DNA from 3 places in the Leptothoe sp. ISB3NOV94-8A genome. Region 1 is predicted to be linked to each of the others. Evidence: predicted binding sites of a transcription regulator. Region 1 holds the regulator's gene; each other region holds the start of a gene.
What was found. Region 1 encodes HrcA, which represses chaperone genes, less so after heat shock. Its sites were predicted from a motif close to TTAGCACTCNNNANTNNNGAGTGCTAA; they were not measured.

Region 1 (10,906 bases):
GGGAGAAGCAAGTGTATCTGATTGACTAATTGAAAATTTTAAAAGCAGAAAGGGTACCGACGACTGGCCGTGTTTCGTCTCGGTACCCTCACTGGTTCGCTCCTCACACACATCCATATGTTAGGGCACATCGTGGACTTTGTCATCCCCCCGTGGCAGGTTTGCATAGGTTAGATATCTAGAGTACCTACAATCGTTCAGCTAGTTGGTAGCCTAATCTGCCGTTCACAGACTGTTTCAAGACAATTCGAGTTGATTCTAGCCAAGGTCTAAGGGCAAAGACTTCTGGTGATTGATTGATTGGCGTAGTGCAGGCTGCTAATGCCAGGACAAGCTGTTGAACCTGTCGCAAAAGCTGAGGTGAGGTTGTCTGATGCCATCGATCGCAGATATCCAACAAACAATGAATCAGAGCTTGTAAAGGAGACCAGGAAGTTTGAAATGTTTCCGTTGGGCCCCTTTCGATGCTCCTTGCAGCGCTTCTTGTAGTTAAAAAATCGCGCTGATGATAACGGGTTTGCCATCGACAGCACAGCTCATAAGCAGATTGCAGTTGCCATAGGTCTTCAGGCGTAATCGGCCAAGGCGATGGTGCCAAGGGCAGTATCCACTGTTCTAGCTGCTGTTGCCACTGTGCCATTCCTCGCTGAGAAATGACGAACTCCAACCAACCATCCCTGGTCTTATGAACACTAGACCATAGGGGTGGAGTGGTTTGTTGGCGTAAGATCGATAACAGCATATTTGCGATGTCATCGCTTGGCTGCTGCCAGATTGTCGCCAACTTCCGTGAAATTGCAGAAATGTATGTAACTGTTCCGTTACAGTTAACTTTTTTTAAGGGAATATTCTGATGACAAATCTGTGTGGTTTTACCGATGCTTAACAAAACTGCTGAATACCTAAGGTGAGTATGAAGGTTTAATCTAGGTACATCTTGATTGATGGGATTAAGAACTTCAATCGAGGAAGCTAGATTAGACTGCAATGTCCGTTTTAACGAAAACCATGTCATATTTGTAATAGTCAAAGTAAGTAGGACAGACCCGACTCTGTTCAGGCCTTTTTAGCTTTACTGAAGGTTAATGGTTGTATTTCAATCATCTACTTCAATAAAAGCTGAAGTAAATATAAAGAAATCAATTTTAGGATGCCAACCAGGTTAGTCGTTTGTATTAATGTACTTGACATGTTTGTTCCGTATACTGATCGTGGTTTTACGGTTGACAGATATGGTGGTTCCTTGGTAGTTGACATAGAGCTTTAAATTACTTCTTTTTAATTTACATAAATGATTACTTTCAGGGCGTATCGATAACTGGAATTTTCTTTAATCGGAAGCTTTCCAGGTTGTTTGTTTTGTCTACAAACTCTATGGCTTGACACTAGGTAAATGACACTATCTGAATTATCGACAACTTCCAGCACCTCCTCCATGTCCTCATCTATCCCATCAGATGACGCTCGGCCATTTCATGTATGGCAACGCATTCTGGATTGGGCGCAAGAGCACTATCGATGCCGCACTTTTAGTAAAGATGAGAGGATTCCGACACGCCCTGGACTGCTTTATTTAGTGCAACAGGGAGCTGTGCGCTTAGTTGGAAGCGCTCAGGTTAGCGCCACGCTAAAGCAGCAGAAGAGTTCATCTGCCAGAGTCCCCTTGGTGGCAGCTGAAGAAGCATTCCTAGGGTTTGTCGGTGCAGGTCAGCCGTTTGAGATCGTTGCGCAGCCACCATTTACCCTGCAAAGTTTTTCCCATGTAGATCAAACAACTATCGTTTGGCTTTACTGGAACGATTTGGACACGTGGCCTCATTTTCGTCGTGAGGTGCTAGACGCATTTCGTCGTCAGCACCAGCGTAAATTGCTTTGGTTAAGTACTTTGGGACAGCGTCGTACCATCGATCGCCTGCTTGGTTTTCTAACTCTACTGGTTGATGAGTACGGTGAGCCCTGTGAAAATGGCTATTACCTGCCCTTCCCATTAACCCATGCTCAAATTGGTAGTGCTATCGGTTCAACCCGAGTAACCGTCACACGTCTGATGGGCAAATTGCGTCAGCGGGGTCTAATTCAGAGTCATGGGGAAAATTTGATTAGTATTCCTTTTAGTGCCAGCCTCAAGCAACAGGGATAAGAGCTGAGTTTATTTTTATTTGCCAAAACGTAGGGGGGTGCATGCACCCCCCTACGTTTTGGTGTTTCTAGAATTTGTGGAGCTTGGCACGGTTCCTTAGGATTATTGCAGGCGTGCAAACCCTACGCTGCTTAAAGCGGCTTGACCTTCATCCGATAAAATTAGCTCTGCATAGGCTTGGCCAATGGGCTTATCGATATTTGACACAATATAAATTTGACGCGTTAGAGGATAGTTTCCTGACTCAAATCCCTTTAGGTTGGGGTGATTGCGCTGATTAGGGCAGTTTTGTAAATCAATATAGGGGAGTTGATACGGAGGCTGTTGATTGATGGAGAGCGGTTTGACCGTACACTGACCTATGACTTCTGGAGCCGATGCAAAGTAAATAGCGCCTGGTGTGTTAGCTGTGAGACGAATCGCTTCAGTCGTGTTATTGCTGCGTTGTACCTGAGTACTTAGGGCTTCTCCATTCAGCACGGTTTGGCTAAAAAACATCACGGTGCCACCTGCATCATCACGGGAAATGGGTACAACGGGAAGATCAGGGCCACCGAGTTGTTGCCAATTATTGACACGGCCAGTGTAGATATCCCGGAGGTCAGCCTGACTCAAATTTGAAAGTGGTAACGTTGGGTGGGTAACGACGGCAACACCTTCAATGGCCACAGGAATTTCTTGTAACGCTATACCCTGTTGGTGGGCCTGTTGCTTGTCGGCTTGAGTGAGAGGGCGCGATGTCTGGGCAAAATCTAGTTCACCCTTGATCAGCATTTGAATACCAGCAGACGACCCTGGCGCTTGATTGCTGGGTGCTTGGTAGGTTAGTTGTAACCCCGGAATAGCCTGCTGTAGCTGAGGATCAATGATGCCTCGAATGGGAGCCCAAGTGGTGCTACCACCATAGGTGAATTGCCCGGTTGGTACATCGACATCTGCAAATTTTTCTGCTGGCTTGATGTCGGATAGCTGTGATGTTGGGGTGTTAAACAGACCCTTTTGTTTTATCCACCAACCTCCTCCAGTTACCAATGCGACGAGTAGAGCCAGACCGAGCATCCATGGCCGTATGACTCCTGGTTTGGTTTGGCGAGTTGAAACAGGGTTTGGGGAGGCTGCTGTGTTGAGTGGCTGAGGTGGTGACGGTGACGTCGGTGTTTGGGGCGCAGGTGTCGCTGCACCAGATACCGAATGACTGATGCTGGGCATCAAGACATCTAAGGCGGCCTGGGCACTGGGATATCGATCTTGAGGACTAGCACTTAGTAGTTTGGTGATGACATGGTCCAGATTTTTGTCTTCAAGGGTGATGTATTTTTGCCAAAGCCACTCGCTGCTATAGCTATCAAATAGATCTGCTGTTTCTTGGCCAGTCAATAAAATAATGCAGGTAACGGCTAAGGAATAGAGATCGGACGCTGGAAAAACTTGTCCACCAGTAACCTGCTCGGGAGGTGCGTAGCCTGTGGTGTAGATGCCTGTTGAACGATTTGATGCAGCGGCTCCAGTGACCTGTTTGACTGCTCCGAAATCTAACAAATACAGCTGATTATCAACTGTTTTCATAATGTTAGAAGGTTTGATATCGCGATGAATAGCTCCGTTACTATGGACAAAATCCAGGACTTTTAAAATAGAGATGAGGATAGCTTTAACTGCCCTTTCGGGTAAGGTGCCGCGCCGATCGAGAATTTGGTCTAAGTCTTCACCATCAATAAATTCTTGGACCAGGTAAAAGTATTCTTCATCCTGACCCGATGATGGAGATTTCACCACGATGGGGAAATAGGCGTAGAGATCGGGAATTTGTGGATGTTGATTACCTAGACGCTCTAGGACCTCAGCCTCACGGGCAAAGAGCTTCTGAGCAATCTTTAATTGTTGTTGGTTGAGTTGGGCTGATGGTTGAAATAGCTTGACAACGCAGGGACGTAAGGTGGGGGTGTCGCGATCGCACGCATAATAAGCTGACCCAAACCCCCCTTGACCTAAAAGTCGCTGTGGCAAATACCGTCCTCTTAAAATTAACGGCATGCCACAGCTCGTGCAAAAGAGCTGAGACGCTGTTTGAAGCGAATCCTTTAGGTTTGGATGGAAGTTAACTGGTCGAGAACAGCCGGGTCTAGTGCAGTGTAATTGCATGGAGCAGCAACGTGACGACGTATTCAAGTGGCAACGCCCAAGAATAAGCTTAACTAAAGCTTAATTGCTCTCTTCAACAGGTTTTTGGTCTACTTGCTTGCCGTTGGTATCTGCTTTAGCGGGTGCTGCCTGATTTCCCCCATTTTTCTTGCGATCAGAGCGCTGATCAAAGTCAATTTCCCGGTTTGTAAACTGAGGCAGAATCTCCTTGGTAAAAGCTCCAGCTGCCGTTGAGCGATAGCGATTGGGATTAAAAATCACCGATAGGGTGCGTTTGACTACGACTGAGTCAATTTTGGCTCGATGCAATACTCCCATCTGTAATTCTTTCTCAATGGCTGAGATTGAGACAAAGGCCACTCCCAGCCCAGACTGAACGGCGTTTTTAATGGCCTCAATGGAGTTCAGTTCCATTTCGGTTCTTAGCCGCCGGGTTTCAATGCCGCACCGGGTGAGTACCTGGTCGATTACCTTACGAATAGTAGATTGGGAATCGAGGGAAATAAATTTTAGTTTGTAGAGATCTTCTCGCTGAATCGCTTGACTACTGGCCAGTGGGTGGAAGACAGGCATAATCAACGCCAGTTCGTCTTCAGCGTAGGGGATAATTTCCAGCGAATCCTGTAGTTCTGGAGGGACTTCACCCCCAATAATCGCCAGGTCAATCTGGCCATTGCCGACACTCCAAGAGGTGCGGCGAGTGGAATGCACATGAAGCTGTACCGCCACATCTGGATAGCGTTGACGAAACAGGCCAATCATCCTTGGTAGTAGATAGGTGCCTGTGGTTTGGCTGGCCCCCACAATCAGAGTGCCCCCCTGTAGTTTTTGCAAATCCTCAATGGCGCGACAGGTCTCTTGGCAAAGACTGAGGATGCGATCGCCATATTCCAGCAACAAATATCCCGCTTCAGTGAGCTGTGCTCTCCTACCACCACGGTCAAATAGAGGGACATCCAACTGACGCTCTAAATTTTGTACCTGCAGGCTAACGGCAGGCTGAGATACATACAGACTATCGGCAGCTCGCTTGAAACTACCCTCTGCCGCAATCGCCTTTAGAATGCGCAGTTGATCTAACGTAAACGGGAGGTCAGACATAACGGTTAGGGTGTTAACGCCGGTATTTCAAGCAAAATCCGTGGCACGATCAATAAGGGCCTCTACTAAATAAGAGCACTTTAAAGTATCTAACAAATAGAGCTACCCTGTCGCTGCTTAACACACTTACTAGCACGTTAAAGTCCACAGGATACGTAGATCATTCATTCCTTATGAGGGGAGAATAACTCAAAACGTTAGCTAAAGTATTTTTTGTGAGGAAAACTTTTAAAGCTTGTCAATGAGTTTACCGATTTTATTGAACGTTTGTGGTCATATTCTATCTGCTCTAGTCTTGCTTATATGCAGTTCCAATTAATTCAAAATTTTCTAGACCTGCCCGGTATTATTGGTTTTAGTCTGGTGCCTTTAAATGACACCTCCAATCACGCTTATAGCGTTGGCTTTCCTCAAGGGAACGGGCCTGATAAAAATCCCCTACTGCTACAAGGAATTCAACAGATTATCAAGACAACGCCCACCTCGCTAGAATTTTGTGCATTTCAATTTGGGTCGTATCAGGTGGAGTTGCACAAGGTTGAGAGCGGAGCTGTCTTACTAGTTTTTAGTGAAGGTGCACTCTCTAGCCAGTATTCGAAGTCGGTCAGTGAGCTAATGCAGTTCATTAAAGCTGACTATTTAGCGTTAGTTGAGAGCATACAGTCCATTCATGCCGACAATGTAACTCCTGCCACAACATTCTCTGCACAGCGGCAAACAGCTAGTGTTGATGATGTTGTAGCGGCGATGAATAGTCTTAGTCAGGTAACGAGTCGATATTTAGGCACGCAATTGGTGGCTAATCAGTGGCGCACCTATCAATCCCAGGACATGGTCTGGCTGAAGAAATTTTGTATTTCCGTTGATGGCACGATCAGTGTGAAGGATGTAGATTCAAAACTTTCGCCGGAACAGCTCACAGAGATTCGTCTGTGGACTCAGCGATTTCATCAGCGATGTACCCGTATTATTCGAGATTACGACGTATTAGTGGAGCAGACACTACCTAAAGAGCACTGGCAGCTGCTGTTTGGTGGATAACTTTTGTTTTGCGGATATTAGTGACGGTAAACCAAACACTGAGTCAATTTTAAACACTTGCCAGTCACTATGTTTACGTGAATAGTGGAAACTTTTGCCCGATATTTAAACACCTATGGTAAAGACAGTTCGGTTAGAACCGATTGCCCAGGAGAGTGCCGTTGAAACTAACGGCAACCTGTTATCGGTCTTATTACATCAAGAGTTAACTGTATTAAAGGAATGTGGCGGACGAGGTATGTGTGCTACCTGCCACGTTTATGTCAATGAAGGCATGGATGAATTGACCCCCATCAGTCGACGGGAGCAACGTACCCTAGCAATTATTACTTCCTGTAGAGCCAATTCTCGTTTAGCCTGTCAAGCTCGGGTGAAGGGGAATGGTGTAGTGGTGGAGTTACCCCCTGGCATGTACGTCAACTCCATCAAGGACATTGAGTCTCTGATTGGTCGTCGAGCCGACCAAGACTTACTGCACCCTTTGACTGGTGCCGTGCTGGTAGAACAGGGCAAATTAATTACCCGGTCGATGTTACGCAAAATTGCAAATGGTGCCGATTTAAACCTGAACGAGTATTTCAACCACAGTACCTAGAATGTAGGTATCTGGTAGACGGCACTATGTAGGCAGGTCCCTGTATTGCTTAGATTATTTTGTAACGATATGTTTACGCCCATAGTCTTCAAGGTCTTTTTGAGAAAGACAATTTAATATCTTTATTAAAAGATTTAGTATCTTATTGAGCTTTCTAGGTAAACAGCACCCTTTAGTATGGGTTTAATTGAGGGCTCGGCCAGATAATACTTGATGTGGCTGCTTGTATTTTTAGATATTGATGGCTGTCGATAAATCTAGGGATCTTAATCTCCGTCAACAAAATGTGATGCGTGCCACTGTGCGCCACTATGTGTCGACAGCAGAGCCTGTGGGGTCCAAAGCCTTGCTGGATGCCTATGACTTAAATGTCAGTGCGGCCACAGTGCGAAATGTCATGGGGGCACTGGAGCGCTCTGGTTTTTTATATCAGCCCCACACATCAGCAGGGCGAGTGCCTTCTGACTCAGGATATCGGCTCTATGTGGATCAGCTGATTAAGCCTTCAAGGCCAACGGCTCTGCGGATCGATCAACTTTTGTCACAGCATCTAGATTGGCAGGGATGGAGCATTGAGGCCTTGTTGCAGGAAGCGGCTCACATTCTGGCTCACTTGAGTGGCTATGTGGCTTTAGTGACCATGCCTGTATTAGAAAAAATGGTGGTCAAGCACTTACAGCTAGTGCAAATATCGGCTGAGCAAGTGCTTTTAGTGGTGGTCTTAGATAGCTATGGTACTGAGTCTATGGTGGTTAGTTTGCCGAGGGGCACTACGGGGGCCGGGGGAACCCAAGACGAGGAAGTGCTGGATCGAGAGCTACAGATTTTATCCAATTTTTTAACCGCTCAGCTATGTGGCAGGCAGCTGTCTGAGATCTCTAGCTTAGATTGGGATGAAGTAGATACAGCCGAACATCATGTTGTAGCCCTTTGTCAGGCCATTGATGACCTGTCGCGCCGTAAGCGTCAGCCCCAAACCCATATTTTGGTAAAAGGTGTAGCGGATGTGTTGAGTCAGCCGGAGTTTGCAGAGCAAAGTCAGCTGAGAAACCTGGTGTCGTTGTTGGCAGATGGACGCGAGCAGCTATGGCCCTTGATCTACTCAGACGATAGCCCGCTGCTTAAGATTTGGATTGGAGAGGAAAATCCGCTGGAGCCAATGCAAAGCTGTGCTCTGATTTCAGCGACCTATAATCGGGACTCTCTGCCGTTGGGTAGTGTGGGGGTGATGGGACCCACTCGGATGCTGTATGAAAATACAATTGCAGCTGTTGAAGCCACATCTAGTTATCTATCAGAAATTATGTCAGGCTTAGACGTTAACCAGTAGGCGGCGACAATGCCACTGATAAAGCCAAAAAGGTGGCTTTCCCAGGAAATTCCAGGTTGTGTGGGTAAAACTCCCCAAAACATTGCGCCATAGGTAACTAGGATAAATAAGGATATTGCGATCGCACCCATCGTTCGTTCGTAATATCCTCGGGCTACTAAAAATCCTAAATAGCCAAAGATTAGGCCACTGGCCCCAATGTGGACGGTTGAACCTAGAGAAAAGAGACTGCCCAATAACCATGTGCTTGCTCCCCCCAGGATCGTAATCATCACTGTGGCTTTGATCCAGGTGTCGATAGAGCGCAGCATCACCCACCAGCTGAGGGTGAGCATGGGTACTGTATTCGCTAATAAATGATTAAATCCACCATGGAGAAATGGGGCAAAGAGAATTCCCCAGATCCCATCTATAGAACGGGGGCGAATACCGTATCGATCGAGATGCCCACCAAACACTAAAAAATCTATAATTTCAATACACCATAGGGTAATCAAAACGATACCCAATAGCTGAAATCGAGCTACGGTAGCAGATTTCAGTTCAGATAAGAGAGGACGATCGGATGACATGTTTTGAGATGGCATTAACTCAGGATGTGGGCAACCTATGCGGCACAGGCTTGGAATAACCACTAGTTCCTAGGTTAAGCCAACTACCGTAAAGTTGCCTTCGCTTCTCTTGCAAATTTGCATTTCTACCGCCCTACCTGCGTCACCACCCTCATCTCACGTTTGACTCCCTTCACTCCATTTACAGAAACGACGTGATCCTTCCAGAACTGCTAGCGGTGCTCTCGATTTCGGCAGCCACTGGCCTCAGACTGGCGTTACCATTACTGCTGATTGGCCTGTTTTCAGGCGAACAGTTATGGGCCGCTGTGCCAATTTTGGCCAACATTCCTCAGATGTTGGTGGTTGCCGTGTTGGTGATTTGGTCCCTGCTAGAATTGACGATTTCTAAAGATCGGGTCAGTCGTCGATTTTTGCAAAGTGCGGAGCTGTTTATCAGTCCGTTTGTTGGTACAATTGCTGGCGTTGCGATCGCACGCCTCGCTGATATCAATGACAGCCTCACCCTTGTCCTTTTAGCCGTGACCGGGGGCGTGCTTGCCTTGGTTATTCAAATGGTTCAAGTGGGTTGGCTATATCGTTTTAACAGCCCGCCCATGTGGATGATTTTTGTGGAAGATGCCCTTTGCATCTGCCTGGTATTCTTTGCCTTTGATGCACCGGAACAAGGTGGCCTAATCGCTTTATTTTTACTTTGGTTTGCTATCCGGAGTTCAGCTGTCTGGCGGCAATGGCAGAAAAAACGGTGATAAAAATGCCGGAGGGTGAGCATTGCCCACCCTCCGGCATTTTTGTATTGCTCTTGCAGAATTACATCAGTCCAGCAATGTGCAACGGCCCATGACCGCTTACCATTTCCAGCAGTAGTGCCAAGAAACCCACCATTGCTAGGCGACCATTCCAGACCTCGGCAAAGGGAGTTAACCCCCATGCAGACTTATCTTGAGGGTAAATACGTACCTGTTTCTGCAACTGCGCAGCGTCAGAAAATAGCTTACGGGGAGATTCCAAAGCCTTTACCACCATGTTACCCATGTCTTCAATAAAGACAGGATAGGTATTCAGGGCAGGAACTCGGTGGAATCCTTTGATGCCAGATTCTTCAGCCAACTCGCGATATTCAATATCGATTTCCTGCAAAGTTTCAATGTGCTCAGATACAAAGCTAATGGGCACAACCACAAGGTCATCAATGCCTTTCTCTGCCAACTCTTCAATGGCATCTTCTGTGTAGGGCTGTAGCCACTCTACGGGGCCTACACGACTTTGATAAGCCAGTGTAAAGTCATTGGGACGATTGACCGCTTTTATGATTAAGTCAACGCAGTGCTCCATCTCTCGCTGGTATGGATCACCTGCTTCTTCGACATAGCTAACGGGTACACCATGGGCGCTAAAGAAGATGTGACCACTTTCAGGATTTGGTAGTTTATCCAGCTCTTGAATGATCAAATCTGCCATAGCTCTGACATAGCCAGGGCTGTTGTACCAAGACGGAATCAGGGTGTAGTTAATTTTCTGTAGGGCGGGGTCAGCCTGCCAAAGTTTTTCTAGCAGGCGGAAACTAGAGCCGCTAGTACTAATGGAGAACTGAGGATAGAGAGGCAAAATAACGAGGTCTTCAATACCATCTTGCTTAATTTGAGCAACAGCCTCTTCAGTGAAGGGATACCAGTAGCGCATGCCAATATAAATCTTGACATCGCGCCCCAGTTTTTGTAAGTAATCCTTGAGAGCCGTTCCCTGCTCTTCAGTAATACGGCGTAGGGGAGAGCCACCCCCAATTTCCTTATAATTGTCCTGGGATTTGTTCGCACGGCTAGTGGAAATTAGCCAAGCGAGAGGTTTTTGCAACCAGGGAAATGGGAGCCGGATAATCTCTGGGTCAGCAAACAAGTTGAACAGAAAAGGACGGACATCCTCTAACTGCTCTGGACCCCCAAGATTAAGTAGTAAGACTCCAGTACGACCCATGACAGCGCAGT
Region 2 (10,906 bases), 2.1 Mb from region 1:
AATCTGAGTGATATAGCCAGTATTTGTTTTCTCTGCAGTGGTGACCATGCTTGCGCCTTATCCTAAGGGTATTAGCTACTGCGGCGACTTTTAATTTTATTTTTACTTTCAAAGTGCCATGTAAAAGATTATCACTAGATGTATCACCCATGGCACTGGTATTTGCTATAGTCGGGGTTCTTTTGCGTTTTCACCAAGATTGTATTTGTGCTGCTCCAAGACAATAGGTTTGGTTAATTTGGTGACTTACGCTGGTCTATTGATTTACTAAATAGCAGAGCTAACACGCCCATAATGACCGTTGATGGTTCAGGAACTGCTTGAGGTAAGGTCACAGGTTGGGCTTGGGGGGCGAGAACCTTGGGTGGTGAAACACCAGGTTGAGGTGGCACAGCTGGCGCTGGTGTAACCGGTGCTGGTATAACCGGTGCTGGCGTAACTGGCTGAGGTCTTTTCAGAATGGGTTGGGGAGCTTTGATAGGTCTGGGGTTGGTTGGCTGAGTCTTAGGGCGTTGTGGTGAAATGACGGGTGTCTGTGTGGCGTTGGTCCGGTAGTCGGGACGCTGTCTGATATAGAACCGCTGATTGGGAATCGTATCGGTAATGAAGTAGTTAAAGCGGCCCGTTTCGCCTGGGTTTACTCCATTCCCCCGATAGAAGTTAATAAAGTCGCGTACATCCGTAATTTCGTCAGCTCTTTGATAGTGACTAGATGTGTAAGGACGAACAGGACCTATAGCTTGGGCAAAGGATAGGCCATCGTTTTCGCCACTGGCGTACCCTGCCGTCTCTTGCAATTCATGGTCATAAAACCGCCAGAATGCCCCTGTCAGGTTGCGCGACACAATACTAATTGCAAAGCCTGGCCGATTAAAAACTGAATGCTGTGGAGCATTGGGTAAATTGCTGACGGCCAAAGAGATGTCTAGGCCCCATACATCTTGGTAGACCACAAATGGGTTGTTATGGGTACCTCTGCCGGTCACATTCGTGATTCTAAAGTTGGCTGATGCTTCGCTAAATATGAGGCCATTTTGACTACAACGTCCCGGTAGGCAGGCGGCTTCAGAGGCGTCACCACCAAGTGCTAATAATCCGATACTCAAAAGGCTTGCTGCACCAACTTGTGGAGCAAAAGTAAAAGGTATTCGCATGGGTAAAGTTTCAGGATTTGGGCAATACGATACTTTTGGTTGCCGAGTATCAAAAAATACTGATTCTATGGCGCACCATTGATGTTTCGAAGAGATTTTGTTGAGGGGGGTATAGTCTCTTGAAACTTTATTTTTAGGGGTTTTTCCAGAGTGACACTTTTTCTTGAGAAGCTCCTTGAAAGTACGTAAGCTTTATGAAAAATACACATCAATCTTGGTTGAATTCAGGTGGTATTACGGATATGATGCATGCTTGATGGAGTCTGTTTTTGACGGATCTGCTTGCTAAAAAAAGCGGGTCGTTAAACTAACGACACCGCTATGTGGTGTATTCAATTGCTGAACTGATTGAGTGGGTCGGGCTGCTGTAGCAATGTGTTTATCGGCTGACGGCTGGTCGACGCACATCCAGTGAGTTGCCTGCATTAATTGATATGTCACCATCTAAATCTGATGAGGCCCCATCTGCGGTTGCTTCACCATAGAAACGAACAGTGTCACTAGCCCATACGTTAATAACACCCCCGTTGGCCTCTGATGAGTCGACAGAAAGCTCAGAGCTACGGTCAATTAAGACATAGGTAGCACTGAAGGTATCTACAACGGGCATGCCACCGATAGAGATGGTGCCTGCTTGGTCGACGGCATTGGCATAGATGCTGCCTCCAATGAGGTTGATCTGATCTCCAAGGATATTGACCTGACCTGGGAGTCTATTGGGGGCAGGTATGGCGCTGTCGGAAATATCCACAGTGCCGCGAATTAAAACTGTGCCTGCGGTTGGTGTTAGGGGTGGGGTGTTGTTTAAGACAAAAGCACCGTCAGCAGTGATTGCGAGTTGAGTTGCATTATTATCTTCACCACCGGTCAGCATTTCCGCTAGATTCGCGGCTGGTAATAGGGTTATGGCGGACTGTGCTTCAGTAGAAGCGATGGTTTGGAGAGTGTCGGCCGGAATTACCTCCAGGCCGAGAATATTACCTGGTTGGGTGAGTCTCAGAAGGTTGTCTCCAGAGGCCGCGACTAGATTGACATTGCCACCGGGGGCAGTCAAATTGCCGTCATTTTGAATGTATTGGCCAATTAAGGTGATGGATGCTTGGGGAGGGACTTGAAGGGTGCCTTGGTTTTCGATGCTACCTGTAGGCAGTGCGGTGGAGAATGGGGCTGATATTTCTGAACTGGTTGATCCTGTGAATAGTAGATAGCCATTAGGGTTACCAACGAGATTCCTAATGCTGGGTGTTCCTGAATGGTGCTCAGATTGGTGGTCTGAGAGAGCTATTTCACTAATGGATCCATCTACAGATAGGAGATATCTATCGTTAAATAAAAGACCGGAACTTGTGGTAGCAGTCAGATTTGCAGGCAGATTCAGGGTGACATCTTGCCCAAAAATAATGCCCGCCGGGTTGACTAGAAAAAGATTGGCGTTGCTTGGCAGGTTTGGATCATCGCTAGTGATTTGGAGTAAGCCATCGATAGCTGAAGGCTGAGTGCTGTTGATCAGGCTGATGACGTTGGCAACATCTGGGGCAACGATGAAGTTGGCGGCATTGTCAGAACCTACATCAAACTGGTGAAACTGATGAACTAAATTAGGCTCAACCCCGCCTGAAGACTGCCCACCTAAAATATTGAGCTGATGATTAGACTGCCTAACAACGCTTGTGTCGGACGTTGCTGGTTGGATATGGGTTGGTGCTGTAACGGATGCTTCTGATGATGGTGAGACCTGTGCAGAAGCTACTCCCTGTAGACCGATTATCCATAATGGCAGGGCATTTAAGAGCAGGGAAAATTTGAAATTCATGGGACTAGCAATTGCTAGACAACGTGTCAGCATATGCACTAGGTGAAAATGTATCAAGAACTACAGATGGCACCCATTCATTTAAATAATACGAGGAATTTTTAATACAACCTGAAGCAGCTGTGAAGATCACTGTGTTGAAACCATAAAGTTTGCTAGGAGTTTTGAGGAATCACTAAGTTCGGGAACCCGTACCCCTCTATCTGTTGCGATCGCTTCTCTTCAAGCGATAAATTAGCACTCGGCAATAGAGAGTGCTAAACCGTGTTCAGGTTGCGGCTCCTTTCCCTATCAGATCCTTCAGTTGGAAAAAGGGACTGCTCAGGCGAACTGATATCGCCTTGGTGCAATTGCCGAATGATTGATCTATCAAAGTTCGGAGAAAACTATGGCAGCCATTTCTTTGAGTGTTTCAAGTGTCACTCCCCTAGGTGATCGCGTTCTGATCAAGGTCAGCGCATCTGAAGAGAAGACAGCTGGCGGCATTTTGCTACCTGATACCGCTAAGGAAAAGCCCCAGGTTGGCGAAATTACTGCAGTGGGTCCTGGTAAGCGTGGCGATGACGGCAGCCGTCAAGCTCCCGATGTAGAGGTTGGTAACAAGGTCCTCTATTCCAAGTATGCAGGCACTGATATCAAGCTGGGTGGTGAAGACTACGTATTGCTTTCTGAGAAGGATATCCTTGCAGTCGTTGGCTAAGCACCAGCTCAGTTATGAGTTTTAAGTTTTGAATTTTGAATTAAAGGTATTCCAAAAAGTCAGAGGTAGTTGACTTTTTGGTGGGTGACATAAAGCCTAAAAGCCTTAACTAAGAGCCCAAAACTCAAAAATGCAAACTCAAAGAAGCTTGCTTCTTGTACCCACCCCAGACCCCTCTCAAACGTTCTGAAACATAGGTTGATTCATGGCTAAGCGCATCATATATAACGAGAATGCTCGTCGTGCCTTGGAAAAAGGCATGGATACTTTGGCTGAGGCCGTTGCTGTTACCCTTGGCCCCAAGGGACGTAACGTCGTTCTTGAAAAGAAATTTGGCTCTCCTCAAATCGTTAACGATGGTGTCACCATCGCTAAGGAAATTGAACTAGAGGACAACATTGAAAATACAGGTGTTGCTCTGATTCGTCAGGCAGCTTCTAAGACTAACGATGCGGCTGGTGACGGAACTACCACTGCAACCGTATTGGCTCACGCCATTGTTAAGGAAGGTTTGCGTAACGTGGCGGCTGGTGCAAATGCGATCGCACTCAAGCGCGGTGTCGAGAAAGCAACTGCTTACCTCGTAGAGCGGATTGCCGAGAAAGCCCAGCCCGTTGGTGACTCTACTTCCATTGCCCAGGTAGGTACTATCTCCGCTGGTAACGATGAAGAAGTCGGCAAAATGATTGCTGAAGCCATGGAGAAAGTTGGCCGCGAAGGCGTCATCTCCTTGGAAGAAGGCAAGTCTATGACGACTGAGCTGGAGATCACTGAAGGTATGCGTTTTGATAAGGGCTATATCTCCCCTTACTTCGCCACCGATACTGAGCGCATGGAAGCGGTTCTAGATGACCCCTACTTGCTGCTCACTGACAAGAAAATTGCCCTGGTACAGGATCTAGTTCCCGTGCTTGAGCAGGTTGCCCGCTCCGGCAAACCGTTACTAATTATCGCTGAAGATATCGAGAAAGAAGCCCTGGCGACCCTTGTGGTTAACCGTCTGCGCGGTGTGCTTAACGTAGCCGCTGTTAAAGCGCCTGGCTTTGGCGATCGCCGTAAGGCCATGCTTGAGGACATTGCTGTTCTAACTGGTGGTCAAGTCATCACTGAAGATGCGGGTCTTAAGCTCGACGGCGTCAGCATCGACATGCTGGGTACCTCCCGTCGCATCACCATTACTAAGGACAATACCACCCTGGTAGCCGAAGGCAACGAAGCCGATGTGAAGGCACGCTGCGAGCAGATTCGTCGTCAAATCGAAGAGTCTGATTCCAGCTACGACAAGGAGAAGCTACAGGAGCGTCTGGCTAAGCTTTCCGGTGGTGTTGCTGTCATCAAAGTTGGTGCAGCGACTGAAACTGAGATGAAGGACCGTAAGCTGCGTCTAGAAGACGCCATCAACGCAACCAAGGCTGCCGTTGAAGAAGGTATTGTTCCTGGCGGTGGTACTACTTTGGCCCACCTGGCTCCTGGTCTAGAAGAGTGGTCTAATGCTAATCTCACTGGCGAAGAGCTGACTGGTGCTTTGATTGTCACCCGTGCTTTGACTTCTCCCCTCAAGCGCATTGCCGAGAACGCTGGTCAGAACGGTGCTGTTGTCGCTGAGCACGTCAAGGAGAAGGACTTTAACATTGGCTTCAACGCAGCAACTAACGAATACGTGGATATGTTGCAGGCTGGTGTTGTTGACCCTGCTAAGGTAACTCGCTCTGCGACTCAGAATGCTGCGTCTATTGCTGCGATGGTATTGACGACTGAGTGCATCGTTGTTGATAAGCCTGAGCCTAAGGAAGCTGCTGGTGCTGGTGCCGGTATGGGTGACTTCGACTACTAAGCTGCTCCTACAATCCATTAGTCGATGCTTTTGAGTGTCGATAACTGTGAACTAAAAGCGGTTGGTGTTTCTCACCTGCCGCTTTTGTCATTGGTGATTGAGGGCATGCACCGATATCGCTCTACGGGGCTATAACTACTACCATGGCATCAGGAGTCTGTGATGGTGCAGATTGCAGAGACTGATTTTTGGGTCTGCGTTGTGGTCTGAGTCATGGCTGAGCTGTCACCGTTTACCACTTAAAGGAACATACCTGAACTAATGCAGCCACTCATTGAAGGATATCAATCAGTCAATGGTTTGGAGGTGATTTAGCGGGGCAAACTCATTTTGAAGGAGCACTTAAATTATTGTAAGCAAAGGTTTTTCCGAAAACCTGTGTAATTTAGTCAATTGCCTCTACAATGACAGCAAAATTTTGGTTTAGTCGCTGGATAGCTTTGCTAACCCAGTCAATGCTTTGTAGGAGCAAGTAGCCTGAAGATGGGCTAATCCATATGAATTTTTAAAGGGTGGCTTTAGCAAGTTAAGCCAAAAGCGATATTTACATCCCTGACGGCTCGCGTTAGAACAGTCAGACCCAGTGTGGATATTGTTCCTTCCCATTGATTTTTTCCCGATTTTTTCGGGGGAGACCTATCCGTTAATGGCCTGCACTGTCTGGGACGCTGTTGCTAATGACTGCTACGCCTACTGATCCACAACAATTTAATTCATCGCCCGCAGACTCTACGGGGAAAGACTTGGTAAGTCTTGAGGGTAGAAGTAAATCGAGAGGGCGACAGGCTTGGTTCTGGTCAAGTGTGTGGTTGATGTTGCTGGTAGCGTCAAGTGCTCTGGGTCTATGGGCGGTCGCCTTGATTACCCGTTTACCCCCTTTGCCCAACTGTGATCGAATATCTGTATTTAGTGCTGACAGTGAGCGACTTTACTGTGCTAGGCAATCGGCAGTATCGGGGGCTGAGCAGGATTTGGTGGCTGGGATACAGCTAATTTCTGCTTGGGATGAGACCCACCCTCTTTATCAAGATTCTCAAGAGGTGGCTAATCGTTGGTCTAAGGGGCTATTGAAGCTGGCACAACAGCGCATGCAGAAGGGGCATATAGACCGAGCGACCCAATTGTTGGGCTATATTCCACCTCGGGCTGAAATCTATGCAGAAGCCCAGGTCGCTTCAGAGCGTTGGCTGCAAGAATGGGCAAAGGGTGAAGAAATTTCGGCTGTGGTGATAGAAGCCGTGGGTAATCAAAATTGGAGTGGTGCCCGTCAGCAGCTACGAGACATTAAGCGTTTGACCAGTGATTATTGGCTCAAAGATCGGCATCGCTATCTGGGGCAGCATATCCAACGCGAAGAAGATGCTCGTCGTACCCTAATCAAGGCACAAACTCTGGCTAGCGATGGTCAGATGGAGAGTCTGGCAGAGGCGCTGACCTTGATCCGACAGATTGAGGTGCAAAGCCATGCCTGGCCTGAGGCTAAACCGTTATTGACGGACTGGGCTGATGTGCTACTGACCTATGGATTGCAAAAGTGGGAGCAGGATGATTTAGCTGGAGCGATCGCAATTATTCAAAAAGTGCCAGCGGACTTGGCCACTAAGTCAGAAGCTCAAGATTTGGTTCAATTTGCCCATGCTCAGCGGTTAGCCGCATTCCAGCAAGATTGGGAGCCCACCTATGGAGATGTCCTAAATTTGATGGATGCTATCCAGGCGGTGCAAGACATTGGTCGTGAGAGTCCGTTTTATCAAGACGCCCAGGCAAAGTTAGAGCTATGGACGAAACAGCTCAGTGATCTACAGCAGCTCTATGGAGCTACGCTCATGGCTCACCTTAATCAAAAGGCTTCCTTGAAGCTCGCTATAGAGCAGGCGCAGATCATTACGACCGACCGACCCCAGCGTCAGCAAGCTCAAACCTTGATATCCCATTGGTCCAAAGAGATTCAACGCATTGAAGATCGGCCTGCATTGGTTCGAGCTCAGCAGCTGGCGGACAGTGGAGATAAGGCGAGTTTACAGGCGGCCATTGTTGAAGCTAGAAAAATTCAACAAGGTCGAGCGCTACGGATCGATGCTCAAACAAAAATTGCCCAATGGTCTAAGCAAATCCAGGTCTTAGAGGATCAGCCCCTCTATAGCAAGGCGCTTGATTTAGCGAGTAAGGGCAAGCTACGGGATGCGATTACGGAAGCTCGCAAGATCCAAAAAGGACGAGCTTTGTATAGTCAAGCACAGGACTCGATTAAGAATTGGACTAATCGGATTCAAATTGCTGAAGATCGACCAATTTTAGATGAAGCTGAGGAGCTAGCTTATCAAGGTCGGTTGTCGGATGCGATCGCATTGGCTGCTCGCATTGCCTCTGGTCGTGCTTTATATCGTGAAGCCCGAAATGCAATCTCTATTTGGGATGCTGAACGCGCTTATATTCAGTCGCTACAGCAACCAATAGATGATGACTACTACGAAGAAGATGGCCATTACGATCATGAATAGTCATTCATCCATATCCTAGACCTGTGAGGGATACTAGAACTGATTAAACCGATAAAACGACATCAGGCGGCATGAGTGAACGGCCCTTGCAATTAATGCTGGTGGATGAAGATCCCACCTTTCGATTGGGGTTACGGGTCTGGCTAGAGCAGTTACCTGGGTTTCAAATTGCAGCTGAGGCGGCTAATGCATCTGAAGCCATGGGGATTATTCGGAAATATGCCCGCACCCAAGCTAATGCATTTACGGACCCCACGCTGCGTGGACAACGACCCATTAATTTAGTCATTGTAGACTTGGGGTTAGGTGCCAGTGATGCCAGCACAGAGCCCGTTAGCAGTTCAGGATTACAGTTATGTAAATCCATTAAAACTGAGTTCTCAAATCTTCCTGTATTAGTGCTGAGCGCTCGCGATGAGCCTGTGTTAGAAGCGGCTGCTCGTCAGGTCGGAGCCGATGGTTATGGTACCCGCAGTATGCCTGTGCGCGAACTCGCCCAGCTGATTCGTACAGTCGGTCGAGGGGCTAGTAAAACCATAGAATCCAGTTCTAAATCATCGCTTCAGATTCCAGGACCGCTGACAGCGATGCGTTTAAGCATGCGGCTGTCGGGTTTAGAACAAATCGATCAACAGTTGGCCAAAACATCAGCTGAACTGCGTCGTCCCCGCCTGTCCTGGTTAGAGCGCCAAGTTTTAACTGGCAAAATGCGTGAGCTCAAAGCAGCTCGTTGGTTGACTAAGCAGCTGTGGGCCACTCACAAATACACCGATGCTGGTTGGGTGAAAAAGAATGTCAGACTGCAGAGACGCACCAGTGCGCCCATGGCATCACGACCACGCCCCAACTCTGTCGGGGCGGCGGCAGCAATTACTGTCCCAGGGCCCAGTTCTTTGAGCCTTCGCAGTGGTGATGTTCAAAATATGGTGTTTGAAGCTGTTTTTGCGAAGCTTCAGACTGGTTTAGAAAATACAACATCGGAGCCGCTGGAAATTGACATCCTCCGCCTCGATAAAAAACGGGAACTGCTGTTTATTGTTCTTCGCCGGTTTGAAGATTTATTGGATGATCTGCGGCAATCGTCCCTACAACCAGGGCAGCTACGTTTTAAATTCCCTCAGCTTTTGCGGGATCTGTGGGTAGCTACCATCGAAGAATTTTTTGGCCGCTATTACATGGTGCCTCTAAACGGTGTTGAACAAGAACTGGTGGCAGTGCTGTATCAAGAAAAAGATAGCGTTGAACAGGAAATCCTCAATCACATTCCATTAGTCCCAGAACTGCTGAGCCATTGGCTATTTCAAGATGCCATGGTGATAGATGGAACGAGTTATATTGCCACCACGCCTGAGGCTTTAGCCCATAGTGAAAAACTTTTAGAAAACCTGCTGATCCAAATCGGTAATGCAGTCATGCAACCCTTGCTTAATCGCTTGGCAGATGTGGAGGCGATCAAAAAGGGATTGTATAGTCGTCGGATTATCTCTACTCGAGATATTGAACGCTTTCGTAATGACCTCTCTTGGCGCTATCGCTGGAATCGTTTAGTCGATGAGCCAACGGCCATCTTTGAGAGCCAGTATCGTTTATATACCTTAGGACCGAGGGGTATCATCAGCTCCTCTATCTATGCCCCCCGTCGCCAGGAGTTAGACCAGCTTTCAGGGTTACCCTGGGCCATGACTTTATTGCTTGAAACCCGTGATGCCCTTAGTCCAAGGGTACGAGCGTTAGTTTCCTTGGTGGGTAGCAGCGTAGTTTACGTACTCACTGAAGTAGTGGGTCGCGGCATTGGTCTCGTGGGTCGCGGTATTTTGCAAGGCATTGGTAGTGCCTGGCAAGATACCCGTCGCACGAGGCAACGGCAGGCTCCACCGACATTTAATGAGTGGGAGTAGAGTCTTAATCTGCTCAGTTTTAGAGAGAATTGACTGCTGGAAGCGATAAGCTTCCAGCAGTCAGGTACTTACTTCTTAGATCTTTAACCAGCCAAACCAGGATAGGATGACGGCCAAGATTCCGCTGCTTAGGACTATAGCGCCTGCGATTGTAATAACCGCACCGACTTTCCGCAGTCCTTCGGGAGGCATACCATCGCCAAAGAGGAAGTCGCTGCCAGTGGCAGAAAAGTCATTACCTAGGGCAGTGAGCTGTTCTAAATGATCGCTACCGTAGCGAGGCATGCGTTCAAAGGGAACTTCACCCATGGCTTGCTGAGGTAGAATGCGTCGCCGCTGATAAGGCACAGTCTCTTCACCAAAGTTATCCAGGTACTCATCGCTGTTTAGCAATGCGTCAACAAATCCTTGGATACCCTCGGTGGCTAGCACAATTGACCAGGCGAGAGTTTCGCGCCGATCGTAAACCTGACGCCCCAGCACCCGCTGAACACACATGTCAACAAAGCGATAATTGTTGCTGCACTCGTAGTTCAGTCGTCTAAAAGATTCAGAAAGTAGCAGGCCACGGATGAATTCTCGTACAGATATTTGGGAGCTACGCAGCTGAGATTCTAAAAAGCGATCGCGATGGCAGGCTAAGAGCTGCTGCTCATTAAAAATGCGGCGGTAGGCCGCAAGAATCAGAATGTCAACTTCCTGGGCATCGGGTAGCAACGCGGTGGAAAAAATACGGGGCTGCTCATCACCGGGGATTTCAAAACCGCTCACACGCTGGTTTTGGCAACTGGTGGGATAGCTTAACAAAGGTAAAGTCATCAGGGTCAAGTCCTTTTGCGTTTCAAATCCTTGTTATGGGCAATGCCAGAAAAAAAACTGCAGGGTAGCCATTGAGACCACCCAAATGCAGTTATATAAGGAGTTCTCGTCCTCCATTCGTTATTTATCCTATGGATATGAAGGGAGTAGTCAGAAAAATACGTACTGAAACGCAATTAAACACAAC
Region 3 (10,906 bases), 3.1 Mb from region 1:
CAAGTAGCGATATAGACCAGGAGCCACTGTTTCAACATTTAGCAGCTGTTCCGTCAGTCGTTCTTCCACAAACCCAGGAGCAAATAGTGAGACGGGGTAAAACAGCAATAAAAAGCTACTGAAAGAGAAAATCAGCATACTGGAAATTAACAATATGCCATAGGCCCACGGGAAACGCGGCGGCGGCCCAAATAAACGAGTTAGCTGCAAACCAGCTCGCTGCCCGGTGGTGATAAGAACGACACACACCAATCCAAAAATAATTATGAACTGGACAGGTATCCACAGTTTGTCATTTAGGGGCCAGGGCAGCAGCCGTTGATAATCAAGGATGCCATAGATAATTTCTACCAGCAGGTTGCTCACAATAAAAGCAACTAACACATGGGTACGGAATTTGAGTACTTCGAAGGGGTTCCTACCCATGCGAACACCTTAATAATTAGAGTGCATTTAATTGCAAAACAGATGACCAACTCGGGCATTACGGATCTATGCCGTGCATCAGAAACGATATGACGCGTCGGGATGTAACAACATATTTGTACCAGAGCTATGTTAAAACTGCATAGCAGTAGCGGTTTATCAGGATAGATATATGTGCGATCGCACAGACTCACACCCTCGCAAACCCTGGCAGTCCCATACCTTATGGTCCAAACTCCAAGCCCAAACCGAGCATGGCTTAACTACTGAAGCCCTAAAACCCATCGACACCGAGTATGAACTTGTTACCGATGGGTGTGTGGAGTTTATTATAAGAATTTTAACCAACCTAAACCGCAAAGCTCAGGCCCGTAAGGTTCAGGCCAAGAAAAAGACCAATCCGTTTTTACCCTACGACCCCAACCTTTATGTCACAGACATCTCCGACACCCATGTCTGTCTGCTAAACAAATTTAATGTCGTTGACCATCATTTTCTGATCGTCACCCGTAGCTTTGAGTCTCAGCTCGACTGGCTTAACCTGGCTGATTTTGAAGCCCTTTGCCGCTGTATAGAAGAAGTCGCTGGCTTATTTTTCTACAATGGTGGATCCGCTGCTGGAGCCAGTCAACCCCATAAACACCTTCAGCTTATCCCCCAACAGTCCATGGATTTGCCCATTGAAGCAGCCATCCGCGTCACCAATTTTATTGATGGCATCGGTCAGTCGCCTCAGCTGCCCTATGCCCACCGCATCGTTCAACTCAGTCCTGATGACGGACCGCAGCAATGGCTTCAGCATTATCGACGACTATTACATAGCCTGGCACTAGATGATCCCACCGGACAATGGCAAGGGTCCCAGCGAGATGCCTATAACCTACTGGGCACACGCAACTGGTTAATGGCCGTGCCACGACGTCAGGATGACTATCTGGGCATCTCGGTCAACTCCCTCGGTTTTGCCGGTTCGTTATTGGTCAAAAACCAAGAGCAAATGGACAAACTTAAAGAAATCGGACCGATGACCTTATTAAAGGAAGTCGGCAAGGCAATTTAACTATGTAGGGACGCTCCATGGAACGTCCCTACCATAATGGGAATGTCCCTACACGAGTGGATACAACCCACATCTAAATTAGAGCGGAAATATCTTCGCCGCATTCATCGGCCAAGAAACATAGGGCCCGGAAGCGTAAACCCACTACCTCGTCATATAAAGGGTTAAGCTTACACATCGGAGGAATGTGAGCGATTGTGCGGCCAAACAGGACAATATCGCGTTCAAATGGACATTGAGCAGGAACGAAGCGAGCAATCCAACGTGCTTGCTCAGGGTCTTTAACATTTAAAGAATCGATCCAGAATCGAAGAGGCTGCAGTGGCTTGAACTGGAACTTGATGCCATGGAGAACGTGGTTCTTCAGAAATGCAGTGGCAGAAGACATGAGTTAGAAAGAAAGACTTAATTTTTCAGGAGAACAGATTGTTAGAAGCGCTGACTGTTTAGATAGAAGATTTATAAGGAGTTTAGTTATTAGAAACGCTAACTGTTCAGACAATGGAGTTATAAGGACTTGAGGAGTTGTGTGTTAATTCCCTCTAAGGTAAGCAATTAACGTTGTGCCTAGGTAAAGCGAATAATAACCCTGACGAAAGTTTTCTAAAGGTCTAATAAAGAACGGAAACTATAAAAACAATGTAATTTGAACTGGATTTCAGCCCAAAATAAATGCTAGAAGATGGATCCCAATTTGTGTGTTACGAACGAGACATTTTCTAGAATCTGATGCAAGATACGCATCTGACCTTTACCTTTCCGGATACTCGTAGCCCCTCAGAAAAACTTTGCAAATTTAGTCAAGGCCGTTGGTAGAAAACTAGGGAACGGAATAACACTAAAGTCATCTTGCCCAGATTCCCAAAGTTATTACCTACGAGATTGACGTAACAATAATTACCTCTCTCGGTAAATATATTAGTCAGTATTCAGCGGCATTAGGCAGTTCCCATCAGGTTACCGTTGGGTCAAGCACTTAAGACATTGGGCAAGAAATTTGTCAAACCTGATACTCTACGCTGACCATCTTCTAGAGAATTGAATAAACTCAACAAAAGTTGATACGCCAGGTATAGCCACACTGCACAGCTACAGGGAGCATCTGAATTGCGGCATCTGAATTGCGGCATCTGAATTGCGGCATCTGATGGATACTGCGCAGGCAGACCAAGCATGGGGCGGTTCTAAGGATCGGTTATCGCGAATTAAGCAACACCATGTCGTGATATACGCTTAGTTAGCACTCTGACTCAGAGAGTGCTAAGGTCTTTCATTGCAGAGCTAAACGAGCTGACTATGGCGAAACTGGTAGTATTTGATGAAAAGTCCCGCCAGGCTTTAGAACAAGGCGTTAACGCCCTGGCCGATGCGGTCAAAATTACCCTTGGTCCTAAGGGTCGTAACGTTGTTCTTGAAAAGAAATTCGGCGCACCTCAGATTGTCAATGACGGCATCACCATTGCTAAGGAAATTGAGCTGTCTGATCCCTATGAAAACACCGGGGCACGGTTAATCCAAGAAGTAGCTTCTAAAACTAAGGACTTAGCTGGTGACGGTACCACCACAGCCACTGTGTTGGCTCAGGCAATTATCCGTGAAGGCCTCAAGAACGTAGCGGCTGGTGCGAACCCCGTGAGCCTACGTCGCGGTATTGAAAAAGCCGTTGCCAAATTGGTTGATGAGATTGCAGCGGTCGCTAAGCCTGTAGAAGGTAAGGAGATCGCCCAGGTAGCTACGGTATCCGCTGGTAGTGATGAAGCCATTGGCAGCATGATTGCCGAGGCTATGAATAAAGTTACTAAGGACGGTGTGATTACCGTTGAAGAATCTAAGTCCCTCAATACCGAACTCGATGTGGTTGAAGGGATGCAGATTGACCGGGGTTATATTTCCCCTTACTTCGTCACCGATCAAGAGCGAATGATCGCTGATCTTGAAGGTGCACTGGTTCTGATCACCGATAAGAAGATCAGTTCTATGCAGGACCTGGTAGGCGTCCTAGAAAACATCGCCCGTGCTGGCAAGCCCCTCGTCATCGTTGCTGAAGATGTAGACGGCGAAGCGCTGGCAACATTGGTTGTCAACAAGGCTCGTGGCGTCTTGAATGTCGCTGCGGTTAAGGCTCCTGGTTTTGGCGATCGCCGTAAGGCTATGCTGCAGGATATTGCTGTACTGACAGGTGGTCAGGTCATTTCTGAAGATATTGGTCTCAGCCTGGAAATGGCAACGGTCGAAATGCTAGGTACTGCCGATAAGATCACCATTACCAAGGACACCACTACTATTGTGTCTGAGAGTGGTAATAAGGCAGATATCGACGAGCGCATCGGTCAGATTCGTAGAGAGTTGAACGAAACTGACTCTGATTATGACAAGGAAAAGCTATCTGAGCGTTTGGCTAAGCTAGCGGGTGGCGTTGCCGTAATCAAGGTTGGTGCTGCCACTGAAACTGAACTGAAAGACCGCAAGCTACGCATTGAAGATGCCCTAAGCGCAACTAAAGCAGCTGTGGACGAGGGTATCGTTCCTGGTGGTGGCATTACGCTATTGCACCTGGCGCAAAAGCTTGACGACCTTAAAGCTAGCCTCAGCCCTGAAGAGCAGACTGGTGTCGACATCGTTATGCGGGCTGTAGAAGCTCCTCTACGTCAGATTGCTGACAATGCTGGTGATGAAGGTAGCGTAGTTGTCGAAAAGGCACGTTCACTTCCTTTTAATGAAGGTTACAACGCCCTAACCGGTGCCTACGAAGACCTGATGGCTAGCGGTATTGTGGATCCTGCTAAGGTTGTACGTTCTGCGTTGCAGGATGCTGCGTCTATCGCTGGCATGGTCTTAACGACCGAAGCACTTGTGGTTGAGAAGCCTGAACCTGAAGCTGCTGCACCTGGTGGTGACATGGGCGGCATGGGCGGCATGGGTGGCATGGGCGGCATGGGTGGCATGGGCGGCATGGGCATGCCCGGCATGATGTAACATCCATCCTGTCTTTTTAAGGCCATATTTTGTAGGGGCGTTCCGTGGAACGCCCCTATGTTTTTTATGATTGATTGGCGCAGGAATATGAATCGGCTATATTCTAAATAGTACATATTTACTTAGCGATTGGAAAAAGCCAGTGACTCAAGTGTCTGACCCAGCCAAGCTCCATGAGGTGGAACTCAGCCAGCGGATTTTAGAGATGGCAAGGGCAGGTGTGTATCGCGAGTCGCTGTTTGATACGTTTAATGGGGTGGCGAGCAAGCGTCAGGTACGGGCTGCGATCGCAACCGCCAAACAGTTCGGCCTCCGTTCTAATCCAGCCCTGCGAGATACTGACCTGGGTACTTACTACCACATTGATTCCAAGCAATACGACAGCTTTCAAACGCTACTAGAATCAGCAATTTCGCCTGTATCCACCGATGATGTGGCCACTCGTCTGCGCAAACTAACGGAAGCTGTGCAGATTTTGGTGCGGGTATCGGGTGGCGTTGCGATCGCTCTTCTAATTAGCGGTAGTCTCTGTGTGCTGAATGGCAAGCTGACGCTAGCCGCGACTATCTGGAGCGCATCTCTGGCCGTAAGCCTGGTTTGGATGCTGCAAAAATTATTGGTTGGGTCATTGTTGGATTAAGGTTTTGCCCTCGGTATACCAATAAAAAATTAGATACCCCGTAGGGGCAATCCCTTGTGGTTGCCCCAATTCCTACGGACAACATATTTCTTTCGGGTGGTACAAAATTCTGACCAATAGCAAACCGTATGGCGGGGTAAGCACGAGGCATTACCCCTACGGTGTTTCCATATATTGGCGATGTCAGGTGACCAACAAGGGGGTTAGGGTTCACCACCTTTTACATGGTCATCTAACCAAGACACCATTTCCCACAACACGTGGCCAACGGCTTCGCGCGAACGATATACATGACCCTCTGCCGGTAATGACACATAGCGCACCGTACCACCAAGGCCTTTCATCGCCTCGTAGAGACGCTCAGACTGAATCGGATAGGTACCTGGGTTGTTATCCTCAGCACCGTGGATCAATAACAGTGGCTCATTAATTTTTTCAGCGGCAATAAACGGAGACATGGTTAGGTACGTCTCAGGTGTTTCCCAGAAATTACGCTGTTCTCCTTGGAAACCAAAGGGTGTGAGCGTCCGGTTATAGGCCCCACTGCGAGCAATGCCTGCCTGAAAGAGATCGCTATGGGCGAGCAAATTAGCGGCGGTAAATGCACCATAGGAGTGGCCGCCGATGGCTAAGCGCTGACCATCGCTAACACCTCGTTCTACCAGCAAGTTAACTGCGGCCTCAGCACTCGATACCAGCTGCTCAATGTAGGTATCATTCGGTTGCTTATCCCCTTCACCCACAATCGGCATGGTCGGTCCGTTGAGGACAGCATAACCCTGCGTTAACAAAAACAAAACCGAATCTCGTCCAGGCCGAGTGAACGTATACTCTGAGCGAGTATTCTGGCTAGCAACTGCACGATCTTTAAACTCTCGCGGATAAACCCAAAGCACCGTAGGTAAAGGGCCATCGGTCGCTGGATTATAGCCCGGTGGCAGGTATAGAGTGGCTGTCAGCGTGACTCCATCCGCACGGGGATAGCGCACAATTTCTTTTTGTACATCGGCATACCAAGCCAGGGGATCAACAAATTCCGTGAGAGGCTTCTCTTCTCCACTGGACAGCATCAGCTGATGATAGTTGCCTGGGCTAGTCTGAGATTCTCTTCGAACAATAATATTTTCAGCATTAGCATCTAGCAAACGCGTTATCCGACTAAAGACGTCTCCTTCAGCCTGCCAAAGACGCTCTGTTTCTAAGCTAGTCAGATCCAGACGATCTAAAAAGGGAAACACTCCATCGGGTGAAGCACCACCGCCGTTAAGGTACATACTCTTGCCATCCTCACTGAGCATCAGCACTGAACGGCCATAGGGCCCTGGCATCAGAACTGGACTACCTGGATTGGCATAGGCATTCTGAAAGTCTCTTTCATCTAGCAAGACTGGCTCCGAGGCAGTTTGCCCAAGATTAATGGACCAGGCTTTTAATTGACGGCTGTCGTACCAGGCTTCTGTCACAACAGCAAAATCTTCTGTGCTCCAGGTAACCCCACGAAATCGCAGGGTGGAACGCCATAGTTCTGTTGGCTCCCCGTCAAAAGGTGCAGCCAGAGTATACAGCCCATCCCGATGCTCCACCTCATTGCTGGCATCACCACCGTCTAGGGCCTCTGTCCAGAATAGGGTGGCAGGCTGATCGGTCCGCCAGCCGATGCCCCGTTTACCCTGCCGCACTGAGTCAAAGGCAATGGGAATATCGTCGGCCAGGGGTAAATCCGCTAACTCATGTACCACCTCTCCCTGGCGGTTAAGCACCTCGTAGCGCACCGGAAAGCGAGATAGGGGAACCTGATAGGAAAAGGGACGATGCACGGTGGAACGTAACAGCCACTGACCATCGGGAGAAACCGTTACATTGCGGAGCAGGCTGGGATCATCCAGCAGGGTAATCTCTCCATCCAGGCTAATGTGGGCGATCTGAGAGGAGAAATAATATTCAAGCAAAGCTTCATCGTGGGGGCTCTGCAACAAATTAGTGTAGGTGCGAGTCGCGGCCACCCGTCCCTGGCTGCTTTCAATCACAGGTCCAACAGGCACCTTAGGCTCAGTGGGGGGGACACCTAGCCCCTGGGGTCGCACTTTACAAATCAGCCCCTCATCCCCCGGCAGCCAACGACAAGGGCTGTTATACACACCATTGAGAAGCGGACCGCTCAGGGGTCTTGCCTTAGCTTCCGCCACATCTAAGACCCACAGCTCAATGCCATCAGCCTGGGTCAGCGTAAATGCCAAATAGCGATTATCGTAGGACCAGCGCAGGTTGCGGATCCGTGCATCCGGTGGTAAATGGATGGGAGTACTCTCTAAGGTCCCTAGACGACGAACCGTCAGCCCTTTATAGGAACCTTCTTGGGCAGGTCCCCAGGTGTTGGGGTTGATTTTAGTGCCTGCGATCGCAAGCCAGGGTTCTGATAATTCTGAAATTGGCAGCAGCGCCCGTCGTTCTAGTTCTACCAGCCACTGGTTATCTCGTGAAATCGACACTGCCGATAGCGGGTCCACATCCAACATCGACGTAATCGGTTCAGGTGGATTTTGCCAGGTGGACATGGGCTGATCGGTCTGGGCTGAGACAGGCATAGCAATTAAAGGAATAACAACAAGCGGGAGCAAGTGTCGAAACATAGCGTATTTTGGGCTAGAACCTAGAGTCTAGATGCTTCCCGCAGCCTTGTGTTGTGCTGTCATGAAATCTAAAAAACTCAACATACGGGAGTTAAAGGGAATGGGAAGTAGGGGCAATCCCCGGTGGTTGCCCTGAAACGACAAGGCAGAACAGAATCAATTCCTTGTGGTTGCCCTGGGGCAGCATTACATACCAGGAGCAATTCCTGATATTCACCCTCGGCAACAAAAAATAAGGGGGCAGTAGAAAAATAAAGGACTGGTTAACAAAGGTATTAGGTTCTGGATAGTTAATTCTGCTGGCCTAAAAGGAATTCCTCCACATTTAGCCTGTCAGCTTCTGGAATGTTCACAACGACAAGATATCCAGCGAAATCCTCACCATCGATATCCGTCAAGGCGGCCAAAATTTTGGGCATATCAGCCCGCTGTAGCCGCCCCTGATGATCGTAGATTTCAATGGCAGACAGACAACCAATGGTAGGATTCCAGCCTGCGCTGGCAGGGTACTGACGGCTATTGGCAAAAAAGCCTGGATCTTCACCGGTACCGTGGATGCGGAAATAGTTACGTCCTGCTTTGCCGGCCCAGTAGGTTTGCTGAATGGGTAAATAATTACGCCAGGTTGGGGGCAGCAACGCCTGGTAGGCAACCAGTCCACCGCTCCAGGGGGCTTGGTCTGCCTTAGTTTGGGATGGTAAAAAGGCTTGTACACCGGGTTCGTGGGGCACAAACAGCTGCACCAGGGCAAATTGACCGTAGGGTCGAAAGTAGTCGGTATCGGGCTGGGGAATGGTGCCTTCGATGCGATAAATTCCCTGGGGTGTTTCGCCTCGGGTGAAGTTCCAGGAGAGACCGGTGTGGAGCGATCGCAACCCCAACGGCACAGACCAAAGCTGTCCGTCTGTTTCGCGTACAAATTTGCCCTGGCGATCTTTGAGTACGGCCTGGCACAGCTGGCCTCGGTCAGGAGAACAGAGCACGTAGAGATGCAACTGCTCAGGAGCAATGGTCCAATCTAATAGCTCATCCAGGGGCGGCATGGCGATCGGGTGATCGATGGCAGCAACATCGTGCAGAGTAGTCCTGAGGTATAGATCTTGGTGCCAGTTGGGGAAGCGTTGGCGGATGCGATCGCTGAGGACATATCGCTGTTGAGGCGTCGTTTCACCTTGAGCCAGGGCAGATAAGGCCATGGCTGACCACTTGGTATTGTGCACCTGGTCAACGGCATCCGCCAGGGCCTGCCGAATTTTAGGATGGGCATTTGGAGCGCTTAAATACAGCTGGGTACCAACTTGAAACGCCATTTCTATGGTTTGGCGTTGATTGGCCGATAGCTGAAATGCGTTGGCTTGCCCCATCAGGTATGCAATTGCCTCATCAATGTATGCAGCCCGTGGTTCTAAGATGCCAGTGGACCAGAGAAGGTTTTGCCAGTGGGTCTGGTGCTCTTCGGTAAAGGGATAGAGGACCAGACTATAGTTGTGGGGTTGGATGTGCGATCGCTGCTCTTCAACATAGGTTTCTCGGGCGGTTGCTGTTGCCACCGGCAGTTGGGTAATGGGCTGGGTGCCATTGCGGGTTAAGTCCTCAACCGCTATGGCGTCTGCCTTGGCGGAAAGTGAAGGACACAAACCAAAACAACAGACCTGAAAAACGACAAGACCGCTGACTCGATTGAGTTGGCTCGGCAGATTGAACATAAGGCTGTATGGGCCAACATTATATTTGGATCATGTTTTAAAAATAAAACATATCCCATACAGCAGCTTACGAGCCCAGACGTTATTGATACCCGTGCTAGTCATATTGTGGGAAAGCAACAATTGAAGGTTAGCCTTTATCCCATAATGCCGTACTCCCAAACCCAATCGGGGGCTAGGTCTTCTTTTTTCATTGTCTCTTGCTTTTTCATCATCTCATGGTGGTTATGGGTATCCCAGGTGAAACCTGATGAGGGAAACTTAGGCATCTCATAGGGACTGCCTTTTTCTTCTATGGTTCTAGTCGAAACAGACTGGACATTGTAAGACTGACTGCCAGGAATGGAGGGGTCAGGTGCCATGGTGATTGCCTTGGGTTGCTTGAGGCTTGTATTTAAATATGGATACATGCCTGTAGCAGTAAGTTCCAAGGAGGAAAAGCTGGTATTTTAATTTTTTCTGATTTTGGAAACCCATTGTTGGGTTGATGGTTGTTGGATTAGGTTGGGAAATACACAACGGTTGGTTTTATTGGGTTTCATACATTCAACCCAACTTACGCATTGGCCATATGGAAAGTTGGGATGCATCCCGGAAAATGGAGATAAATGTAGAATTAGTCTAGGTTAAATTTTCTGATTTTAACTGATGGACCCATGAGGCTAAAATCATGATGACTACGATCTGCATAGCCATTTCAACTCCACCATGGAGATCAGTCATGTCAGTGGATGACATTTTTTATGGAAATTTATCTGATGCAGTCTCAATATAACTATCTAAATTCTGTTCATTAGACGTTCTAAACAAAGCCGTTGCTTATCAATGATTGTCATCTAAGAATTCCAAGAGGTATTTAGTGTGATCCAAAATTGTCAAATCGATCCAACCCGCCTTGAACCCATGATGGAATGTATGGATATCATGGATATCAGTGAGTTAGTTGATTCTGTTCCAGAAGATGAGTGGGACTGGAATATCATCTCAAAAAGAGCGGTTGTTTATTCTTGTGGGATCATTTGTCGAGATGGAGATGTTGTAGAACACAACCATCAGCCAACCGAGTTTGACCTATGTCAGCGTCTATCCCAGGAAGCCGCTAACATTATGGATGGCATATATATCAAGATGGGAGATGAAGGCGATCATGACTTCTCACCATTCTATATTGTTGCGAATAGTGGCTCTAATAGTCCAGAAGAGATTACAGAAGACTTAATACGTTCAGCCTTTGGTGGCACCATTCACCATACTGCCAGAATTAAAGTTGAGCCATTAGACGGAATCGTCAGTCGGGTAGAAGACAATGCTGACCTGGACTATGGCGAAGATGATGGGGATAAAGTGTACAGGCAAAGTGAAGAACGTTATGTCAAAGCTTGGCAAGCTCTAGCGAAATGGTTTGATAAAACACCAGAGTTACAGACTCCTGTATTTGTGAGTGTGGATGAAAGAGGTGACGATGATG

Region 2: the regulator HrcA is predicted to act here: its motif matches at 3,202-3,228, upstream of groES (co-chaperone GroES).
Region 3: the regulator HrcA is predicted to act here: its motif matches at 2,724-2,750, upstream of groL (chaperonin GroEL).

The regions. Positions count from the first base shown of each region.
Region 1 covers NZ_JAXSQW010000001.1:6,869,625-6,880,530, forward strand. Annotated here, with positions in the region: gene SPB21_RS29650 (hypothetical protein) at 188-742, opposite strand; gene SPB21_RS29655 (Crp/Fnr family transcriptional regulator) at 1,436-2,140, shown strand; gene SPB21_RS29660 (protein kinase domain-containing protein) at 2,243-4,174, opposite strand; partial or broken gene SPB21_RS29665 (4-Cys prefix domain-containing protein) at 4,178-4,282, opposite strand; gene SPB21_RS29670 (LysR family transcriptional regulator) at 4,343-5,383, opposite strand; gene SPB21_RS29675 (hypothetical protein) at 5,687-6,424, shown strand; gene SPB21_RS29680 (2Fe-2S iron-sulfur cluster-binding protein) at 6,540-7,019, shown strand; gene hrcA (heat-inducible transcriptional repressor HrcA) at 7,261-8,349, shown strand; gene SPB21_RS29690 (rhomboid family intramembrane serine protease) at 8,307-8,921, opposite strand; gene SPB21_RS29695 (DUF4126 family protein) at 9,116-9,670, shown strand; gene hemH (ferrochelatase) at 9,732-10,895, opposite strand.
Region 2 covers NZ_JAXSQW010000001.1:4,810,054-4,820,959, reverse strand. Annotated here, with positions in the region: gene atpD (F0F1 ATP synthase subunit beta) at 1-48, opposite strand, end outside; gene SPB21_RS20525 (hypothetical protein) at 234-1,154, opposite strand; gene SPB21_RS20520 (two-partner secretion domain-containing protein) at 1,534-2,967, opposite strand; gene groES (co-chaperone GroES) at 3,356-3,667, shown strand; gene groL (chaperonin GroEL) at 3,873-5,501, shown strand; gene SPB21_RS20505 (hypothetical protein) at 6,179-8,002, shown strand; gene SPB21_RS20500 (DUF3685 domain-containing protein) at 8,074-9,900, shown strand; gene SPB21_RS20495 (phycobilisome rod-core linker polypeptide) at 9,976-10,719, opposite strand.
Region 3 covers NZ_JAXSQW010000001.1:3,743,266-3,754,171, forward strand. Annotated here, with positions in the region: gene SPB21_RS15780 (CPBP family intramembrane glutamic endopeptidase) at 1-426, opposite strand, end outside; gene SPB21_RS15785 (ATP adenylyltransferase family protein) at 599-1,486, shown strand; gene SPB21_RS15790 (Mo-dependent nitrogenase C-terminal domain-containing protein) at 1,560-1,874, opposite strand; gene groL (chaperonin GroEL) at 2,783-4,462, shown strand; gene SPB21_RS15800 (hypothetical protein) at 4,605-5,102, shown strand; gene SPB21_RS15805 (alpha/beta hydrolase family protein) at 5,306-7,687, opposite strand; gene SPB21_RS15810 (hypothetical protein) at 8,023-9,438, opposite strand; gene SPB21_RS15815 (hypothetical protein) at 9,576-9,800, opposite strand; gene SPB21_RS15820 (hypothetical protein) at 10,300-10,906, shown strand, end outside.